One region of the Exiguobacterium sp. EF_C8 genome, then DNA from elsewhere that is predicted to be linked to it. Evidence: riboswitches for the same ligand, from Rfam matches in the RefSeq annotation. Region 1 holds a riboswitch; each other region holds the start of a gene.
The links. Region 1 has a riboswitch for S-adenosylmethionine ahead of ACY2IG_RS16310 (amino acid permease). Riboswitches for the same ligand answer to the same signal wherever they lie in the genome.

Region 1 (4,878 bases):
AAATTTCTTCCGGATCCTGTTCCGCCGTCGAACGGTTCGGTGTGTGGAGTGGGTAACCGACGTTCGTTTGTCCGATGACCTCTCCTTTTGTCGTAAATAAGACTGCTTTCGTACTCGTCGTTCCGATATCGACGCCTAACATGTATTCAGTCATGTGAATCGACTCCTTTCGACATCATTTGTTGCGTTTTCCAGAGATCTTCGACTTCCTGAACATCATCAAAGTTCTGATGTAAGGAAGCAACCATCCGTTCACGATCTCCTGTCTCGATCGCTTCGATATACAAGGCATGGTTCGCGAGGATGCGTTCAAAGTCTTCGATGTCTTCCTCGAATCGTACCCGCATCGATAGGAGGATGAAACTTTCCATGACTGGTTTGAGATTTTGCCAAATCATGCTGACATACCCATGATCAATCGAGCGGATGATTGTTTCATGAAACAGTACGTCTTGGAAAGAGAATTCATCAGCATCCTTATATTTGACGGCAACCTTCATCATTTCGAGAATTTTGCTGAGTTCACGGACGAGTTCTGCCCGTTCGACCTTAACAAGTCGCTCGAAGACGAACGTTTCGATGAGTAACCGGACATCATAGATTTCTTGAATGTCGCGCTCGGATAAACCGACGACGACCGCCCCCATTCGTTCGAGACGAATCAACTGTTCGGCTGCAAGGACCTTTAACGCATCACGGACGGGCGAGCGACTGACTGAAAAATCAGAGGCTAATTTGTTTTCGGATAAAATGGTACCGCTTTCAATATTTCCTGAAATGATGCGCATCCGTAGCTCGTGTGCGACACGATCTCCAGCGGAAGCTTTTGCTAACCACTTCAAGGGGTATAACAGTTCTGACATGGAATCACCTGATTTCTAAAGTGAGTATACTTGTATACAAGTTAGTATAAACGTTTTTTTCTAAAATGCAAACGCTTAACTTACATTTTAGTGATTCAAGCAGGAATCAGGAAAATGGTTTCCGATATGTTAGGGTGAAGGAGTAAGTAACGAATCGATTAGTTAAAAAGGAGGTAATGCATATGCATGTTTTAGTCGTAGGTGCCGGAGCAGTTGGAGGTTATTTCGGGGGACGTCTTGCTGAGCAAGGGGAACAGGTGACATTCCTTGTTCGTCCGAAGCGCTATGAACAATTACAAAAGACAGGGTTACAGATCACTAGTCCTCATGGTGATGTTATGATCACGCCTCAGTTAGTGACACGAGACATGCGACTGAATCACACATTTGATGTCGTCTTACTTTCGACGAAAGCCTATCACTTGGATGATGTCCTACAGGATCTTGCGCCATTTGTTTCGAGCGAGACGTACATCATTCCTTTGTTGAACGGCATGCAGCATATACGACGGTTAACAGAAGTCTTCGGAGAAGATCGAGTACTGGGCGGGCTTTGCTTCATTGAATCGACGCTTGATGCAGAAGGGCGTATTGTACAGACAAGCCCGTCGCATCGGCTATTGTTTGGTTCACGAACCGGTAAACCAACAGCGCGTTTAGAGGAGATTGCAACACGTTTTGCGAAAGCGAAGGCACTGATGGCGTACTCGATGCATATCATGGATGACATGTGGCAAAAGTACCTCTTCATTTCGACATTTGCGGGCGTGACGACACTATTTCGCTCTGCCATCGGTCCAATTCGCAAGGACCCAATTGGTCATCAGATGATTCAAGACGTCATGAAGGAAGCGAAGCAAGCGATGGAAGAACAAGGCGCAGTCTTTAATGACGATGTAGAAGCGGTCTTGCTGAAGCAGATGCATGCAATGGAAGACACGATGAAATCGTCAATGTTACGGGACATGGAAAAGGGTCAGCCCGTCGAAGTGAAACATTTCTTTAGTACGTTGCTCGAAACACGCTCTTCACGTCATCTTCAACTGATTGAATCTAATTTATGGATCTATCAAAAAAATCGGGAAATGCCTGTTGACTGAATTATCTGCATTCTGATATGGTTAGGAACAATTACATACTTATCCAGAGAGGTGGAGGGACTGGCCCTATGAAACCTCAGCAACAGGTCGAAAGATACTGTGCTAATTCCTGCGGGTGCTGCACCCGATCGATAAGATTTCCGAATTGTCGACCGACGCATCCGTGAGGATGCGTTTTTTGTTTGAAATAGGGGGAACGAGGAGGAAATGGATTCATGAAAACGAGCGGAGCGTTTCGACGCAAGATGGAATCACGTCATCTGATCATGCTGTCGTTAGGAGGCGTCATTGGAACAGGATTATTTTTAAGTACAGGTTATACGTTGGAACAAGCGGGACGTGTCGGAACGATTTTGTCGTATTTGATCGGAGCCGTCGTCGTCTACTTAGTCATGCTAAGTCTTGGCGAACTCGCTGTACACATGCCGGAAACCGGATCATTCCATAAGTACGCAACGAAGTATATCGGACCCGGTACCGGTTATACGGTGGCCTGGCTCTACTGGCTGACGTGGACGGTCGCCCTTGGTTCAGAATTCACGGCAGCAGGCATTTTAATGCAACGTTGGTTCCCGTCGATTCCAGTCTGGGTGTTCAGTGCATTATTCGCTGCGATGATCCTTGGTATCAACGTCTTGAAGGTCCGCGTATTTGCTGAAGTCGAGTTTTGGTTCTCCGCCATTAAGGTCGTAACGATCATTGCTTTCATTTTACTTGGTGCGGGAGCCATCGTTGGCTTCATCCCATTACAAGATGGTAGCCCAGCACCATTCTTTTCTTCCTTAACGGAAGGAGGATTGTTTCCAAATGGAGCATTTGCGATCTTCATGACGATGCTTGCTGTGAACTTTGCTTACTCAGGAACGGAATTGATCGGCGTCGCAGCGGGTGAAGCGGTCGATCCGAAGCGGACGATTCCGCTTGCGATCCGAACAACGATTTTGCGACTCGTCCTCTTTTTCGTCGGTACGATCATCGTATTAGCCGTCTTATTGCCAACGGAAGGGAAGGGCGTGCTCGAAAGTCCGTTCGTTGCGGTGTTCGAACGAATCGGAATTCCGTATGCGGCAGACGTGATGAACTTCGTCATTCTGACAGCGATCTTGTCGGCAGCGAACTCTGGGCTTTACGCTGCCTCCCGGATGCTTTGGTCGCTTGCGAACGAACGCATGATTCCGCGCTTCTTCGCCCAGGTGACGCCAAGTGGGGTTCCACTTCGAGCTGTATTGTTCAGCATGCTTGGCGGAGGACTTGCTTTGCTGTCTAGCATCTATGCAGCAGGAAGTGTCTATATTGCGCTCGTCTCGATTTCCGGCCTTGCTGTCGTCGTCGTCTGGATGAGTATCAGCGTTGCGCAGTATCGCTTCCGGAAACAATTCCTCCGCGAAGGGCATACGGTCGACGAATTGGTCTATCGTACACCACTCTTTCCATTGGTACCGATCGCCGCTTTCGTCGTCTGTTTGATTTCCCTGATTGGTATCGGATTTGATCCGACGCAACGAGTCGCCTTGTATTGCGGTATCCCATTCATCGTGATCTGTTATGTCGTTCATGCGTTCACGAATTCTTCTCAGAAACGGAGTGTTGAAGATGTCCCGAATCAAAAATCCAGTTGATCAACGATTACAGGAAGTTCCTTTCCTAATTTTAGATGGTGCGCTTGCGACTGAACTCGAACAAAAGGGATTCGACCTGAACGATCCACTCTGGTCAGCACGCCTCTTAATCGAAGCACCGGAACAGATTGAGCGTGTCCATCACGATTACTTTGAAGTAGGCGCCGATGTTGCGATCACCTCAAGCTATCAAGCAAGTATCGAAGGATTCAAGCAACGTCACATCACGACCGAGGAAGCACAAGCGTTAATTCGACAAACGGTTACCTTAGCGCAAGATGCACGGACGCGTAGCGGAAAGAGTGCCGCATTGATCGCGGGATCAGTTGGTCCTTATGGTGCCTACTTAGCAGATGGTTCTGAGTATCGCGGTCATTATGGTGTGTCAGCAGATGTGCTAGAAGCCTTCCACAGACCGCGCATCGAAGCATTGATTGAAGCGGGGGCTGATCTGCTGGCATTCGAGACGATTCCGTCGCTTGAGGAAGCTGTCGTGTTGTTCGGGATTCTCGAAGCGTTCCCGGAAGTATCTGCTTGGCTGACGTTCTCGCTTCAAGATGCGACGCACATCAGTGAGGGAACACCGCTTGCGATATGCATCGAGACAATCGGACAGCATCCGCAACTTGCAGCAATCGGTGCAAATTGTTTTCCGGCATCCTACGCGACCGACTTCATCCGTCAAGTTAAGACGTTGACGAGTGTTCCAATCATTGTCTATCCGAACTCCGGTGAAGTCTATGATCCGGTCGCAAAGACGTGGTCGGGTACGAATCAGTGCACGTCGTTCCAAGCCATCGCAAAGACATGGTATGAAGCTGGAGCACGATTGATTGGCGGTTGTTGTAGAACTTCACCGGAACATATCGCGCAAATTCGTTCGGTTTGCCAGGTTTCTCATACGTGATGAATGATGACGAAAAAACGGACACGAAATCAATCGATTTCGCGTCCGTTTTTTTAATGGTGTGATTCCATTACCGTTCGCGCAAGGCGCGATTGAATTGTTGCAATAGGCGTCCGAAATCTTCTGCATCATCCGCTGGCCAGTCTGTCAGTAGACGTTCGATGCTCGCGAGACGTGCGGTTCGGTAGATGGTGAGTTCTTGTTGTCCTTTATCTGTAATATGATAGAAAAAGGCTCGCCCATCTGTCGGATCTTTTACTTTTTCAACGAGTTGCTTCTGATCGAGTGCCGCTGCTTGGCGACTGACGGTCGAGACATCGAGCTGAAGTTCACGGGCAAGTGTTTTAACACCGACGTTGCCGGAATCCGCTAATTGTCGCAGTAAGAGA
Region 2 (4,878 bases), 450 kb from region 1:
CTGAAGAAGAGATTCTCGTTCGACGACGCGGGAAAATCATCATCGTCGATCTGGAGCGGATTCGCGAGAAGGCGAACGGCAACAGCTATGAGTAGGGAGGAACGAACATGGTAATAGGCATCGTGTGTGCCGTATTGGCAGGGATGCTAATCAGTTTACAGACGGTATTGAATGCTAGGATGAGTGACGCGTTTGGCGCTTGGGCGACGACGACGCTGGTCTTCTTTGTCGGTTTCGTCGGAGCAAGTGTCACGTATGTTCTGTTTCGTGGTGGAACAATCGGACAGATTCAAAACGTATCGCCACTCTATTGGTTTGGTGGACTTGTCGGTGTCGGCGTCGTTTTTTGTGTCATGCGTGGGATTCAGTTACTTGGTCCGTCCGTCGCGATCTCTGTCGTTCTGATTTCGCAGTTAAGCTTTGCTCTCGCTGTCGATACGTTCGGCTGGTTCGGTTTACCACAAATTGATTTATCATTCGGTCAGCTCGTCGGTCTCGCCGTCATGGTATGTGGGATCTTCGTTTTGAAGCGGTATCAAGTCGTAGCGCCGGAACAACAGGCAAAGGATCAGATAGAACGTGTTTCGTAATAACCGAATACAGAACGAGGACGGTGGCATTCCATTCCACTGTCTTTTTTTTTGATTAGTTTTCGACCTGGATCATGCGTTTTCTGAAGTAGAGTGAGAGGACAAGGATAAGAAGACCACAGTACAACATGATCGTCGTGATTGAAACATGAAACGACAGTAGAAAAGAGAGAAGCGCATAAGATAATGGAACGAGACCGTTTGACGCGGCATTCACGACACTCATGACACGTCCCATCGTCTGTTCCGCACACTGAGACTGGATGAACGTAATGAAGCGAATATTGATGATGGAAGAAAGGACACCAAGTGATAACAGGATGATCAGGTACAACAAAATCTGCTGGGCTTGACTAAGCAGGAAGAAAAGCAAACCTAAGGCGCCAATTAATCGGACCGATGAGGTAAGCCCATTTGCTTTCGTCTGCGCAAAACCACTCCAGAGCGCCCCTCCGAGCATTCCCATTTGATAAGCCCCTTGCATATAACTTAAATCCATCGCATCTCCTTGGAGCACATCATGAACGAGTAAGGGGATTCCGAGTAAGAGTGGTCCAAAGAAAAAGAAATTGACACAGATGACAAGAAAAAGTGTCTGCTTGAGTTGCTGAAGGTGAAAGACGTAATGTAGCCCTTCTTTTAGTTCAAAGAGAGCTGAATGCTGAAGCGATCGCTTGATCTTAGATTCGCGAATACCATACGTGAAAAGGAGCGTCAGACAGAGTGTGCCGAAAATCACGAGAAAGACGTGCGAGTAAGAAGAATAGCTGAGGATGACTCCACCAAGAATCGGACCTGAAAAGAGGGCGATTTGATTAGATGTCTGAATCAGTGAATTGGCTTTAGTGAGTTGTTCTTTAGGAACGAGTGTAGGCAGTAAGGAAGCATTCGCCGGCGAAAAGAATGCATCCACACTACCGAATAGAAAGGCGAATCCTAAAATCGTCAGCAATGTAAGCTGATCGGTATGAAGTAATGCGAGAAGACAGAGAATGAAACTGATCCGTAAAGCGCTCGAGATGCGCATGATCGTCGAACGTTTATAGCGATCGGATAGGACGCCACCGAATAACATGAGAAAAATACGGGGTAACAAGGTGGCCATGAGGACGAATCCAAGATATGACGCCTGGTTTAGTGTATGGATGACATACCATTGTTCAACAAACAGATAGGTTGATAGGGAGAGGGCAGAGCACATACCGGACCCCCATAAAAATAAAAAAGATCGATTTTTAAACAGCGATGGTTGCGTATCCATTTCAACAGGCAGCATATGGCACCTCCGGTTTAGACGTCGTCATTCTCAAATAGTGGTTCATCAATTGCAAAGGCAGTCGTCATGATATAGAAGTGTTTTTTATCTTCTTCGTCTAGTGAAGGGGACCGTGTGAACTCGTCCAATAGAGCACGATATTTGGTAGCAAATTGCCGAAAATTGGCTTCAGACATCGTCAGTTCCTTTTGAAGCGATAAGCTCATCCAGTCTTCAACGTTTGAAGACACAGGAGAAAAAGCAGTAGTTGGAGCGGTGAGGACGCGTGTCTTTGCTCGGTCCAATACCTCAAGATACGACTGCCGGGTCGCTTCATTCGTCTCGACGAAGTTCAGTAGATGATCGGCAGGAATGTAGCCTCGAGCAATCGCTTGATAGTATTTCAATAGATTGCCGCCTTGTTCTTCTGTTCGAACGAGGCGAATCAAGTCATGCTTTTCAAGTTCCCGTACGTGATAAAGGACCTTTGCGCGCGATAACGTTAGCAAGTGGGCCAACTGATGCACCGTATGCGGTTTTTCAACGAGAAACATGAGGATTTTTGTTCGTAACGGATCACTGATCACTTTTAACTGTTCATAGTTCTCTAATATGTGAATCGCTTTTTGTTCCATTCAATCATCTCCTTTTTAACCGGTTAATTTTTATTAACCGTAAAGCAAAAGCTTCTTTTTGTAAACGATTACAAATTTATGTAAGGGTAACGACAAAAGATAAAGCAGTTGGTTTACATACAAAAAACTGACTTCATTGACATCTCGATCCTCCACCTTCTACTAGAAAGTATAGGAAAAAGGAGATGTTTGAAATCAGTCTCAGCTACTATATGTGGTTCGAGGCAGTTAGACCGTCGTCGTATCTTTCCATTCCTGTTCGATGAAAGCATCACGGCCAGAAGCAACACGATCTTTTTTATAGTGTTCTGGATTTTTCTTATGGAAGTCTTGGTGGTACTCTTCCGCTGGATAAAATTCAGAAGCGGCATCAATCCGCGTCACGATTGGCTGTTTGAAACGGTTGCTTGCAGCAAGAGCGTCACGAGAAGTAATCGCAGCTTCATGCTGCGCATCCGTATGATAGAAGATTGCTGGCGCGTACTGCGTACCGCGATCTTGGAATTGACCTTCTGCATCCGTCGGATCCGTTTGGGGCCAGTAGAGTTCAAGTAAACGCTCGTACGGGAACAGGCTCGGATCAAACGTGATTTGGACGACCTCGAGGTGTCCCGTCGTTCCTGTTTTGACTTGCTCGTATGTCGGGTTATCGACGTGTCCGCCCATGTAACCTGATACGATTCCCTCGATTCCTGGTAATTCTTCAAATGGTGTCACCATGCACCAAAAACATCCACCTGCAAATGTTGCTTTTTCCATCTGTCTCTTCCTCTCCGTGGGAAATCCCCATTGTATGTCTGACAGCGAGAAAACGAAAACGACTCCTTCGCTTGGTTGCAAAAGGAGTCGCCGCTTTTTATCAACCAAAGCTTTCGCTTTGCTGGTCGTAGCACCTTGCTATGCGCAGGTTGCTGGGACGTCATCGATCCAGATCTCTCGGTCCACTCTTGATAAGGGTATATGAAGTTGATGTCATTCGTTATCATTGTTGTGATGATACCATTCACACAGAAATAAAGTCAATCCTTAGGTTTCAAGGCACGTAAAACCGTCGCTCCGAGTGTCTTCGCACCTATCAACAACGCTTGTTCATTGATCTCGTACTGTGGATGGTGCTGCGGATAGTTGACGCGACCGTCCGTATAGCCAGAGCCGGTAAAGAAATAACTACCCGGGACGTGTGTTAAGTAATGTGCGAAGTCGTCCGCCGCCATCATTGGTGTGAGTGCCCGGACGGATGCTTCCGGTAAGAAAGCAGCAGCTTCCTGAACGAGTTTTGTCTCATCCGGGTGATTCCAGAGCGCCGGGTAACCAGTCGTGAAGTCAATCGAATACGAAGCACCGATGCCGGCACACGTCGTCTTAGCGACAAGATCGACTTCTTGCCGGAGCTGATGCCGAAGTGTCTCATTGAACGTTCGGATTTCCCCGACAATGCGTGCCTCACCCGTAACGATATTTGGTGCTGTTCCTGCATGGAAAGAACCGATTGCGAGAACAGCCGGCTCAAACGGATCAACCCGTCGACTAACGAGATGCTGTAAGTTGCAGACGAGTTGCGCTCCAGCGACGAGAGCATCTTTTGTTTTATGCGGTGCCTGGGCATGACCACCTTGACCATGGACGATGATTTCGAATTCGTCGATCGCACACAATGTATGTCCTTCCCGGAACCCGATCGTGCCAACCGGTAAATCATTTTCGAGATGTGTCGCGAAAATTGCATCGACCCCTTCGAGGACGCCGGCTTCGATCATTTGGATTGCTCCACCGGGAAAGACCTCTTCTCCATGCTGGTGGATGATCCGAATCGTTCCTTGCAATTGATCGCGTAACGGATAGAGTGTAGCAGCAAGGGCCATCACGATCGCCGTATGACCATCGTGTCCACATGCATGCATGACACCGGGATGGATCGACCGGAAGGCAAGCGTCGTCTCTTCTTGAAGTGGTAAAGCATCAAAATCGGCACGGACCGCAATCGTCGGACCAGGCTGTTTGCCTTCGATCGTCGCGACGACACCACGACCTCCGACGGCTGTTTGATGAGGAATGCCCTGTTCTGCGTAAAAGGCGGCAATCCGTTCTGGTGTGCGGACTTCCTGGAAAGAGAGTTCCGGGTGTCGATGAAAATCGCGACGTAACGCGATCATTGTCGGTTCGAATTGTTCGAGTGCTTCAAAAAGTTGAGTTTGCATGTTCAAGCTCCTTTAACGTGTGTCTTTTCGCGAAAATGGGTACAGATACAGGTAATCACGAAAGGGGATAATGTAACATGGGAGAAATCGTCGTCAATGCTGTACTTACAATCAAAGCTGGACTTGCGGATCAAGTCTTCCCGATTTTACAAACGGTTTATCATGCTTCACAAAAAGAAGAAGGATGCTTACGTTATTCC
Region 3 (4,878 bases), 470 kb from region 1:
AGGCGCCCCTCGGACGCGCAGTTGTTTAATCGCTTCGACCGCTTGTGCAAGATCGGTAATGACTTCATAGTGTTCTTCCTGCGGTAGACGTGTCTGATCGAGAATCGTCAAGACACGATCTTCATAACGAATACTTTGAACGAATGTACTCATCGGCTAAGTTCCTCCGTTACGTCGAAGTTTCGTAAATCATCAAATGTCCGGCATTCGGTCCGACGTTTGATTAACGCCGATCCTAAACGTAAAGCATGTTGTTTTCGTTCTAGTCGTTCCGTCATAGAACTAATCGTTTCTAAATCAGCGACTGGTGCGAGTCCGATCGTCCGACGAATCAGTTCGCAACCGGCAAAGCCAAGGGCATCCTGCAAGATCGTGCTCAGTACATCGTCGACGAGTCCCGATGTCCGGAATGGTTCGACGGCTTCGCGTTCCCATAAGGCGCGGAACGTCGAAGCGAACGTCAGCCAGAACGTATCGATGTCGCGAATCCGGGCATCACGAAGTGCTGAATAATCCGGGTATGCTGCAAAGAATAAGTGGGCGATGAACTGTCCGACATCAAATCCGAATGGACCATAAAAGGCGAATTCTGGATCGATGACTTTCGTTTCCGTTGCCGAAGCAAAGATGCTTCCTGTATGTAGATCGCCGTGTAGCAACGCATCTCCTTTCGTGATGAAAAGCGCTTCGAGTTTTGCGACTTCGCGTTTCAACTCATCGTCCGCCCATAGACGTGCCACCTCTTCTTCAAGCCCGGCTTCAATCTCGTTCGTCTCCGCGTCATGGAACGGATCCGTGAAGATTAATTTTTCCGTGATGTCGCACAAGTCCGGATTGTAGTACGTTCGGGCGACACGTTTTTTTTCAACCGGACCAAGCGCAAAGTCCGATGTATGGAATAAAGTCCGAGCGAGATAAGAACCAATATGTTCCGCAAGCAACGGATACTGTTCACCTGCGAGTAAACCGCTTCGAACGATTGTCAGATGTGAAAGATCTTCCATGACCGTATACGCCTCGTCGTGACTAGCATGAAAAACACGCGGTACGAACGGCACGGCATGCCGGGCGAATTCACGGAGTGCGGATTGCTCGATCCACGCCCGCTCGAGTGATAGTGGCCAGCTCTCACCGACGACTTTCGCGTACGGGAGTGCTTGTTTTAGAATCAATCGATGTTCACCTTCTCGAATTCGAAAGACAAGGTTGAGATTGCCGTCGCCAATCTCTTCTGCTTCGACGGCTCCGTCGCCGATCAGTCCTAGTGAGCGGACCCGTTCGATCGCGTCCTGTTCTGTAAATGCTTTGTATGTCATCTCAGTTCCCCCTGTGTGATACACGAAAAAGCGCCTCTTTTCGTCATCGAAAAGAGGCGCAGGAAAGTCACTGCGTCCTCTTATCTCTCAGACGAAACGTCTGTTGGATGTAGCACCGTGCCAAGTGGTCGGTTGCTGCGGCGTCATCGGGCCAATTCCCTCTGCCAACTCGCGATAAGAGTCGTATGTAGTTGTCGTGTGTGATATTGATTTGAATCTTACGCAATCCTCTTCCCTGCTGTCAAACTAAAATCAGGGAGAAATGGACATCGTTTTCATGCCATCTATAGAAAGAGTATTTTCAAAAAAATAAATTTTCTAAAAATAGTTTGACAAGTCGTGACTCTCATGTAAAAATTGCAATTAGATTTCACAATTTCATCCAATTCTTATCAAGAGCAGACGGAGGGACAAGCCCTACGATGTCGCAGCAACCGACCTTTTGGCACGGTGCTAATTCTTGCAGCTACTAAGCTGACAGATAAGAGTCCACGTTCGAATCATTCATGGTCTCTTGTCGCTGACGAGAGACCATTTTTTTATTGAAGGAGGAAAGACATGGCTTACATCACAGCTACTTATCAATTGACCGCCCGCGATCGACTGGAGCAACGTGCCGAACAACTCGCGCTTGGTCTGACGGTTGGTTCCTGGACGGAGCTGAATCATCTTGAGCAACAACAACTCGCCTCGTTCAAAGGAGAAGTCGTACATACGGAAGAGCGCGACGGTAAAGGCTATATCACGATTCGTTACCCGGAACACAATGTATCGCGCGACTTTTCTGCGATCTTAACGACCGTCTTCGGAAAACTCTCACTCGACGGTGAAATCAAATTAACAGAATTGCTACTACCCGATACATTCACGTCGGATTTTCCAGGTGCGAAGTTCGGGATCGAAGGGGTTCGTTCCTTGATTGGTGTCGAAGATCGTCCACTGTTAATGAGCATCTTCAAAGGGGTCATCGGACGCGATTTATCGTTCCTTCGTGATCAACTCGAAGGACAACTTGCTGGTGGGATCGATCTCGTCAAGGACGATGAGATCCTATATGACAATCCGTTGACACCAACGATTGATCGGGCACGGATCGGACGTGAGGTTATCGATGCTCATTTCCACCGGACCGGTAAACGTGCGTTGTATGCGATCACACTTAGTGGTCCCGTCTTTACGCTCAAGGATCAAGCCAAACGATTGATTGACGCTGGAGCAACTGCTTTCTTGTTGAATACCTTCACATACGGACTCGACGTCTTACGTGAATTGGCAAGTGATCCGGAGATCAACGTTCCCATTTTCAATCATCCGGCTTACAGCGGTGCATTGATTGCCAGCCCGAACCACGGTGTTGCAGCGCCTGTCTTACTTGGCACATTACCGCGCGTTGCTGGTGCAGATTTAACGCTATTCCCGTCACCTTACGGCAATGTCGCTCTTCCGAAGGACGTCGCCCGCGGCATCGCGGTCGAAGCGACTCGCCTCGGTCAGACGAAAACGATTTTCCCTGTCCCTTCAGCCGGTATTCACCCAGGACTCGTCGCTCAACTCGTACGCGACTTCGGGATCGATTCCGTCATCAACGCTGGTGGTGGCGTACATGGTCATCCACAAGGTGCTGCGGCTGGTGTTATCGCTTTTCGTCAAGCACTTGATGCGGCACTCGCAAATGAATCCCTATCGAATGCTGCGTCACGACATGAAGAATTACGAGTCGCGCTTGACGCTTGGGGGATCAAGTCATGACCTTACGAATTCTTTGTGACTTCGACGGTACCGTAACGATGCAGGATAACATCATTGCACTCATGGAGGTATTTGTGCCAGTGAATGACTTCGAACCGTTGAAACGTGGCGTGCTCGACCGGACGTTATCGATCCAAAGTGGTGTCGGGCAGATGTTCGCGCTTCTGCCGTCCGACGGTAAAGCGGACTATCTTGATTTCTTGATGGAGCGCGCCGTCATTCGCGAAGGATTTTCGGAGTTGCTTCAGTACAGTCGTCGTCAAGGAATCCATTTTTCGATTGTTAGCGGTGGAATGGACTTTTTCGTCGAACCGATCTTAGCACCGTTCCTCGAGCAAGAGCAGATTTACTGTAACATTGCCGATTTCAGTGGTCCATTCGTCCACATCGATTGGCCACACGCCTGCGATGCCCATTGCACGAAGGGATGCGGCTGTTGTAAAACATCCGTTGCCCGTACATTATGCAAAGACGATGACGTCATCATCGTCATCGGTGACTCAGTGACGGACTTCGAACTCGCAAAACAAGCGGATCGTGTCTATGCCCGTGATTATCTGATCACGTTGTGTGAAGAAAATGATATCGCCTATACACCTTTTGAGACGTTCCACGATATCGTTCATGATTTAGCACGATCGGAGGTGACGATATGACATTCATGCGACGCTATGAAGAACTACGCGCCATCAAACAAGAACTTGCAGCGCGCGATTGGTTCCCTGGTACGAGTGGTAACCTCGCCATTCGGACGTCCGGTATTCCGATTGAATTTCTTGTGACGGCAAGTGGGAAAGATAAGCGGCAGACGACTCCTGACGACTTCGTTCATGTCGATGCGACCGGTCAATTGATCGGCGAGCAATCCGGGCGCCCTTCTGCTGAGACATTGCTCCATGTCGAAGTGTTCAACCGAACGAACGCCGGATGTTCCCTGCATGTCCATACGATTGCGAACAATGTGATTTCGGAGTTATATGGCGATCAGGGAAGTATCACCTTCTCCGGTCAAGAAATCATCAAGGCACTCGGTCACTGGGAAGAAGATGCGACGGTCACGGTGCCGATCATTCCGAATCACGCGGACATCCCGACACTCGCTGCTGCTTTTGCGCCATATGTCACAGCGGACAGCGGTGCCGTCCTGATTCGCAATCACGGAATCACGGTCTGGGCACCGACCGCCTTTGAAGCAAAGAAACACCTCGAAGCCTTCGAGTTTTTATTCAACTATACGTTGACGTTGCAATCATGCCGTCAATCTATCTATTAAAAGGAGGAATCATCTCATGGCAACAGTCTTATTCCAAGAAACAAACACACGGTATACGGATCAAACGGAAGTCGCTGACTTCCTCGCATCGCGCGGCGTTCTTTACGAACAATGGGACGTCTCAAAACTACCAGCACCTCTCGTTGAGAACTTCACACTGACGGATGCCGACAAACAAACGATTCTCGATACGTTCGCTCCAGAAATCAAAGACGTATCAGAACGTCGTGGATATCAGACAGCTGATATCATTTCACTTTCGGATACGACACCGAACCTTGACGAGTTGCTCGTCAACTTCCAGAAAGAACATCATCACACGGATGATGAAGTCCGTTTCATCGTAAGCGGTCACGGCGTCTTCGCGATCAAAGACGAAGAAGTCGGCTACTATAACATCGAACTCAATCCTGGTGATTTGATTTCTGTTCCTGTCAATACACGCCACTACTTTACGCTCCAAGAGGATCGGAAAGTCGTCGCTGTTCGAATTTTCGTCACGACAGATGGGTGGGTTCCAATTTACGAGAACGAGACATC

Region 2: it holds a riboswitch for S-adenosylmethionine, as region 1 does, so the genes downstream of both, msrA (peptide-methionine (S)-S-oxide reductase MsrA) here and ACY2IG_RS16310 (amino acid permease) in region 1, are expected to answer to the same signal.
Region 3: it holds a riboswitch for S-adenosylmethionine, as region 1 does, so the genes downstream of both, mtnK (S-methyl-5-thioribose kinase) here and ACY2IG_RS16310 (amino acid permease) in region 1, are expected to answer to the same signal.

What each region holds. Positions count from the first base shown of each region.
Region 1 covers NZ_CM143264.1:3,088,286-3,093,163, reverse strand. Annotated here, with positions in the region: gene gntK (gluconokinase) at 1-154, opposite strand, end outside; gene ACY2IG_RS16320 (GntR family transcriptional regulator) at 147-863, opposite strand; gene ACY2IG_RS16315 (ketopantoate reductase family protein) at 1,046-1,963, shown strand; SAM riboswitch class I at 2,000-2,101, shown strand; gene ACY2IG_RS16310 (amino acid permease) at 2,179-3,582, shown strand; gene mmuM (homocysteine S-methyltransferase) at 3,557-4,489, shown strand; gene ACY2IG_RS16300 (MarR family winged helix-turn-helix transcriptional regulator) at 4,560-4,878, opposite strand, start outside.
Region 2 covers NZ_CM143264.1:439,627-444,504, forward strand. Annotated here, with positions in the region: gene ACY2IG_RS02395 (Crp/Fnr family transcriptional regulator) at 1-95, shown strand, start outside; gene ACY2IG_RS02400 (DMT family transporter) at 108-590, shown strand; gene ACY2IG_RS02405 (MFS transporter) at 646-1,866, opposite strand; gene ACY2IG_RS02410 (ArsR family transcriptional regulator) at 1,881-2,480, opposite strand; gene msrA (peptide-methionine (S)-S-oxide reductase MsrA) at 2,709-3,239, opposite strand; SAM riboswitch class I at 3,334-3,437, opposite strand; gene ACY2IG_RS02420 (M20 metallopeptidase family protein) at 3,500-4,678, opposite strand; gene ACY2IG_RS02425 (putative quinol monooxygenase) at 4,756-4,878, shown strand, end outside.
Region 3 covers NZ_CM143264.1:460,732-465,609, reverse strand. Annotated here, with positions in the region: gene mtnA (S-methyl-5-thioribose-1-phosphate isomerase) at 1-153, opposite strand, end outside; gene mtnK (S-methyl-5-thioribose kinase) at 150-1,316, opposite strand; SAM riboswitch class I at 1,394-1,497, opposite strand; SAM riboswitch class I at 1,703-1,804, shown strand; gene ACY2IG_RS02535 (2,3-diketo-5-methylthiopentyl-1-phosphate enolase) at 1,875-3,065, shown strand; gene ACY2IG_RS02530 (2-hydroxy-3-keto-5-methylthiopentenyl-1-phosphate phosphatase) at 3,062-3,721, shown strand; gene ACY2IG_RS02525 (methylthioribulose 1-phosphate dehydratase) at 3,718-4,338, shown strand; gene ACY2IG_RS02520 (1,2-dihydroxy-3-keto-5-methylthiopentene dioxygenase) at 4,355-4,878, shown strand, end outside.